DNA from 2 places in the Salegentibacter sp. BDJ18 genome. Region 1 is predicted to be linked to the other one. Evidence: riboswitches for the same ligand, from Rfam matches in the RefSeq annotation. Region 1 holds a riboswitch; the other holds the start of a gene.
The links. A riboswitch is a leader RNA that binds a small molecule or an ion and turns the genes downstream of it on or off. The one in region 1 is predicted to bind thiamine pyrophosphate.

Region 1 (3,420 bases):
TTCATCAAGTGTTTGAACTTTCTCTATGTTTATTTTATATTTCATCTTAAGTATTTAGTCGGTTTTTAAATAAATTACCGCATTGATCATGATAATCATTTTTCACCACTAAATAGATGAATTCACTTTAAATCTTATTTCTTTTTAGAAGCGCTATTTTGTAAAAATATGATGCTGGGTTGCGGTAAAATAATCGCAAAAAACCTGGTTTAAAGGATGGCCGTTTCTACTGGCTTTTACCCCTAAAAAAGGATAGATTTCAATAATATTTTTTGAAAGATTTTTTACTGAATTTGAAGCCGAAGAATGAATTTCTTTTGAATAGGAATTTAAAATTTTATTTCCAGCTACAATCTCATCTTCAATAGTTTTAGAATATGCTGAAATTTCATCTTGAGAAACAGCAATACATTTTTCTAAGTTTTCCAGAATACTTTTAGAAATAAAACTGCGTGCTTCTTCCAGGAAATGCTGGGCCATTCCCACATAATTAACCCAAAGCGTTAAATCGGCAAATACTGAAAACGGAATTTTAAAAATATCCTGCGGCTGGTGAAATTCATTATAAATAAAACTAAAGCGTTTAGAAACAAAAACGTTTTTTACTTCAAAAGAATGCGTAACCGAAGCTTTTAAACCCATCGTGTGCCAATCTTCAACAATTTTCACATCATTTTTAGGTAAAATAAACGAACGTATTTTAGGCGAGCCATCCTCATTTAATAAGGCTTTACCATTTTCATAAATTTCAGCATTAAGTGTAAAATGGGTTAAATAATTTGCGCCTGTAGCATAACGCCAGGTTCCGGAAATTTTATAATCATCACCAATTTTTTCAGCTGTTCCAAAAACGCCACCACTACCTCCTAAAATAGTAGGTTTTGAAGTTTTAAAAATCTGTGCTGCAGTTTCAGGTTCCAGGTTTCCTATAAAATAATTAGCGCCACTGCATAAAGTCACCGTCCAACCAAGACTACCGTCAATTCGGGCCAGTTCCTGCAGTTTTAAAAGCCCTTCGGTAAGCGTAAATTCCAGTCCGCCATATTTCTTAGGCACCCAAATATTCCAGAGATTTTCTACGGCAATCCAGGTTAAAACTTCTTCAGGAAATATATCTACGCCCAAACATAGCTCTCTAAGCGCTTGCTGCCTCTTTTCTTTTTTCATTTTTTATAATTTTTCGCCATTTAAAATACCCCGAAGTTCCTACAATAAACAGGAAAATAGTTAAGCCGGCATATATGTATAATTCTTTATAAATAAGTAAAGGAATAGCAATGCTATTGCTGATATTAAGAAAAATCCAGTTCTCCATTTTTCTTTTAGCCATAAGCCACATTCCCGCCCAGGTAAAGCCGCTTACCGCGGCATCCCAAAATGGAACATCAGAATCTGTATGGAAGCGAAGCCAGTAACTCATTATTGCAAAACAGGTCAATACAATTCCCAGGGCTTTTAAGTGTTCAGATTTACTGGAATAAGAAATGGGGGTTTCTTCTTCTTTCTTTCCGTATCTCCAGTAAAACCAACCATAAATACTCATTACGAGATAATAAAGGTTTAGAATTATATCGGCATAAAGTTTAGACCGGTACATTACAAACAGACTAATAAGAATGGAAACAATCCCGAATAAGTAATTATGAATATTGTTTTTTCGTGCCAGTAACACCTGCACCACTCCAAAAGTGGTTCCCAGGGCTTGTTGCCAGGTAAGTTGTGTAAAGAAATCCTCTATCATTGTTCTAAATTATCAATGAAATGAGGTGATGAAATAGCTAAAAATTGCAGTAATGCAACCTATGCTTAGAAAATCCCTACGCCGGCATTATCCGGATCAGGTTTGGAGTAAATAACCTCGGGGCAAGCCCCAAAAGGCATTTTTGGAAAATATCTCTTATTCAAGAAAAAACATTTTAAATGTTTTAATCTCGATTATCGAGTAAACTCCTGGGTATCATCTCAGCCCGCTTTATAGCAAGCACCCCATTTCAATAAAGTAGCCTCACCAGGAATCGAACCTGGATCTAAAGTTTAGGAAACTCTTATTCTATCCGTTGAACTATGAGGCCTTGTAAGCGGGACAAAAATAATAATGTTTTCAGAAATTCATCATATTATAATTTAAAACTTCAGCTGGTTACTTTGCTTTTATTAATTTTAATCAAACTTATATTTTAAACCCAATCTTTATGAAAGCTATTATTTTAAGCATGGTTACAGGGCTCATTTTTTTAAGTACAAATTGTGACAGGCAAAATTCTGAAGAACATATGCAGCTTAAAGGAACTATAGAAAGCCAGGGTATAACTTCCTACCAATATGGCACTCATACTTTAAATACTGAAGACGAGTTATATGCGCTAAAAAGTGAAAAAGTAAGTTTAGACGAATATGTTGGGAAAGAAGTTACTATTTCAGGAGCAAAAATTGAAGGTTACCCTGTAGATGGTGGTCCGGATTATATTCTGGTTACCGAAGTGAAAGAATAGCAAATCCTTATTTTTTTCTTACGGAATGTTATATTTGCGGAAAAAGCAAAAATGAAAAAATCACTCCTTTCCGCAGTTCTTTTTAGTTTATTTATGTCTTTTTCTGTCAATGCCCAAGTTGATGAAGATCAAACCGGCGCCTGGTATATGTATTTTTGGAATACAAATTTTGGGGAAAGTGAATGGGGACTTCAGGGAGATATTCAATATAGAAACTGGGATCTGGGCGGTGATTTAGAACAATTGCTTATTCGTGGCGGACTCACCTATTCCCCAAAAAATACCGATATAAAATTCACCCTGGGATATGGAAATATTACCTCCGGTGAGTTTGGCGAGGGTAACGAAACTTCGGGTGAAAGCAGGATTTATCAGGAGGCTTTACTTCCGCATAAATTGAGCAATAGATTTTACCTCACGCACCGTTTTAGATACGAACAGCGTTGGGTAGAAAATCAGGATTTTAGAACGCGTTATCGCTATAATATATTTTTAAATGTGCCTTTAAATCAGAAAAACCTCAACAAGAATGCTGTTTATCTTGCCTTATATAACGAGATCTTCATTAACGGTGAACGCGAAATTGGTGATGGTAGAAGTGTAGAATTATTTGACCGTAACCGGTTCTATTCTGCCCTGGGTTATGCCCTAAAAGACAATCTTAAACTCCAGGGAGGGTATATGACACAAACTACTAATACGGTTAGCAAAGGACAAATTCAGCTTAGCCTGCATCATACTTTTTAAGTAATTCAGCAGAGTTTCGTTATCTTAGCTTCTAATCAGAAACCTGAATTATGAAGCAATTTTTACTTTTTTTCGCTTTAATATTTATTTCAACCTTAAATACCAAAGCTCAAACTTCTGAAATTAGCGGAGACGCTTTCGCGCACACGTATTCTATTGTGGCGCGCGATGCAAAAACCGG
Region 2 (3,420 bases), on a different contig from region 1:
TAAAATCGGTTTTTGTTCCTGTATTTTCATAATACGGCTCATAAGGATCATTATTCCTGGCAAAACGAGTATAAATTACTTCTCCAAAATGGTCTCCAATATATCGGTTCCAGCCACCGCCAAAAATCACATCCCAATCCTGATCCTGATAATTTAGACTGAAAACGCTTCCGAAGAAATGATTATCCAGCCATTTGGTTCCTACAAGATCTGAAGTGGTTACTTCTTCACCTTCGGCCTGAAAATTCTCCAGCCCAAATTCATTTAAAGTAGCGTCTTCTTCATATTCTTCATAATAACCGCGCCCGTAAGTATAATGAAAAGCAAGGTTAGAAGACCAGTTCTTGTTATACTCCTGATTCCACAATAACTGATAATGATCCTGCTTGTAATTATCGGTTTGATTATCGTAAAATTTAGTATTTCCTTCATCATCGGTATAAACCCCGGCGGGATTGTAAGTTCTATCATTTTCCAGAGTTTCAGCATCAATTCCGTACCAGGCCTGGTAAGTTCTTTCACTTCCGCCAAAAGTAATGGCTTTTACTAAGGTGTTTTCGTCTACATAAGTTCCTTGCAGAAAATAAGACTTTAAATCACTACTGGCACGATCTATATAGCCGTCACTTTTTATTTGAGAAGCTCGACCTGCAAATTCCCAATGATCGTCTATAAGCCCTGTACTGAATTTCACGGTGTGCTTGTGTGTATTAAAAGAACCGTAGCTATTGGCAATTTCTGCATTTGCTTCTTTGCTATAACCATCGGTTAAAATGTTTAGGCTGGCACCAAAAGCTCCTGCGCCATTTGTAGAAGTTCCCACCCCTCTTTGCAGTTGCAGATTTTCTACAGAAGAGGCAAAATCTCCAAGATTTACCCAAAAAGTTCCAAGACTTTCGGCATCGTTATAAGGAATTCCGTTTATGGTAACATTTGTACTGGTGGGGCCGCTACCTCTAACCCTAATCCCGGTATAACCCACACCTGCTCCAGCATCACTGGTAGTCACCACGTTTGGCATATAATTCATTAACACAGGAATATCCTGTCCCAGGTTTCTATCTTCAATCTCTTCGTTAGTAAGATTGCTGTAGGTTATTGGCGATTTTGCGCTTACCCGCACCGAAGAAAGAAAAACCTCGTCTAAAACCTCCTGTACATCGCTAAGATCTACATCCAGAGTTTTATCCTGATCCAGTTTTACTTTTAAGGTCTTTTGGTTTCCATAGGAAAATACCAGGTTGTACTCACCTTCTTCGAGCTTAAGCCTGTACCTTCCATTCTCATCGGTAGTGGTGCCATCGGCTGGTTCTACAGCATAAACTGCGACTCCTTCAACCGGAGTTTCGCCACGGGTGACTGTGCCCTGTAAAGTGTGAGTTTGAGCAACGGCTTGCAATGAAATTAAGCAGAGGCCGGTAAAAAATAATAAAGATTTCATTCGTAATAAATTATTTACGAATAAAAGGGGCTATTATTCTTTGGTTAAAATTAGATAAAAAAAATCCTGAAATTGCCCACCGGTGTTTTGGCATTTTCAGGAGTAACATACGTTTGCGCTACTTGCGCGTGTCCCTTGGCAGCATTACCTGCCCAGGTTCTTTGGGTATGATCTCAGCCACACTTAAGTGGCACCCCTTTGAGATTTGCGGCAAATGTATAAAGCTTTTATGGAATTCCCATAATTTTTGAACCAATAATTAAGCCCTATAAACCATTAGCTTAGCAAAGGGCTTAAAATTTAAACAGGTACAAAAATTCTAAGATCCAGGATTATGCTATTTTCATTTCGTTTAAATGGTGTAATTTTGGTGGTAACAATTTTATGCGAAACACAAAGCAGTCAATAACTTATAAAGTGATTGGCGGATATCTTTTGATAGCCGCTCTGGCAGCCCTTGCCGTATGGTTTGTATGGAAACAGGTGGTTGCTTTTAGTGAAATTTCAGAAAATAACAGTAACAATAATGAGCAATTATTTCTGCTAAGTGATATTACTACCAGTCTTTTTGAAACCGAAAATTTAAGCAGGCAGCTTATTCAAACCGGAAATGAAGCCGATTTGGAAAAGTATCAACTTCAAATAGACAGCATTCAACTTGATATCCAAAATTTAAAAAATAGCTATTCTGATAATTCTATGAAAAATGAATTAGACAGCATTGCTGAATTGCTTTCAGACAAAACCTCCAACCTCCAGGAACTTTACAAGTTAAGGGAGCAGCAACGTAACCAAAATTATTATTCACAGGTTTTAAATGAACTTAGAAAAGTAGACCCTTCTTTTAACGACTACAATTACAGGCAACGTTTCTCCAACCTGGAACCGCACCAGCGCAGGTTATTAATTAGGTTGCTGGAATATTCCCGGGAAGATAACGCTGAACAACTCACGAACCGCACCGCCGATTCTATTATTGGTTCGGTTAGAAATGTACTAAGCCAATTGGAGATTGCCAATAGGAGGTTTCAAAACACGGTAGACGAAAAGGAACAGCAATTCCTTGAAAACGATATGATTATTAACCAGCAGCTAAGACGTTTGCTTGGAAAAATTGAGCAGGAAGAACGGGAAGCATCTATACAACGCGCCAAAATCTCTCAAAATATGATTGAAGAAAGTTCGCAAATCTTCCTTATCGCAGGAATTGTGAGTTTCTTAATTATTTTGCTGTCTCTTATTTTTATAATTCAGGATATTACTAAAAGTCAGCAATACCGAAGAGAATTAGAAGAAGCCAAAGATTTTGCTGAAAGTTTGCTAAAGAAACGTGAGCAATTTATGGCCGCAATTACCCACGATTTACGCTCACCACTAAACACACTTATTGGCTACACAGATCTAATTGAAAAATCTTCGCTAAATAGCAAGCAGTCGCATTATATGGATCAGGTGAAGAAATCCTCTCATTTTATTCTGCATTTAGTAAACGATTTATTGGATCTTTCTAAGCTTGAAGCCGGTAAAATGACTGTGGAAAAACTTCCTTTTAACCCCGCAAAACTTATAAGAGACACCGTTTATAACTCTTTGCCGGCCACAAAGAATGAAAAGGTGGAGGTGATTTTTGAAGCTTCAGAAGAAACCGATACCCAGGTGCTTAGTGATCCCTTTAGAATAAAACAAATTATCGCCAACCTCATCACTAATGCCTGTAAATTTACCCACGAAGGAGAAATAAGAGTAGGTATTCATCTTAAAAAAGAAATTGAAGATAGCTATTGTCTAATTATTTCGGTAAAAGACACCGGGATAGGAATTTCCAAAGAAAAACAGGAGGAGATTTTTGAAGAATTTTCACAGGAAAATACGAAAATTGAAAAAGCATATGGCGGTACCGGCTTGGGACTTACTATCACAAAAAGTCTTACCGAATTACTAAAAGGTGATCTAAAGCTTGAAAGTGAACAGGGAGAAGG

Region 2: another riboswitch for thiamine pyrophosphate. It lies ahead of J0871_RS05605 (TonB-dependent receptor); the one in region 1 lies ahead of pnuC (nicotinamide riboside transporter PnuC).

What each region holds. Positions count from the first base shown of each region.
Region 1 is NZ_JAFLQX010000003.1:165,663-169,082, forward strand. It holds gene J0871_RS03230 (hypothetical protein) at 1-45, opposite strand, end outside; gene J0871_RS03235 (acyl-CoA dehydrogenase) at 154-1,167, opposite strand; gene pnuC (nicotinamide riboside transporter PnuC) at 1,136-1,741, opposite strand; TPP riboswitch at 1,797-1,999, opposite strand; tRNA gene J0871_RS03245 (tRNA-Arg) at 2,001-2,072, opposite strand; gene J0871_RS03250 (hypothetical protein) at 2,193-2,492, shown strand; gene J0871_RS03255 (DUF2490 domain-containing protein) at 2,544-3,239, shown strand; gene J0871_RS03260 (DUF1028 domain-containing protein) at 3,290-3,420, shown strand, end outside.
Region 2 is NZ_JAFLQX010000005.1:95,500-98,919, reverse strand. It holds gene J0871_RS05605 (TonB-dependent receptor) at 1-1,441, opposite strand, end outside; TPP riboswitch at 1,555-1,649, opposite strand; gene J0871_RS05600 (ATP-binding protein) at 1,826-3,420, shown strand, end outside.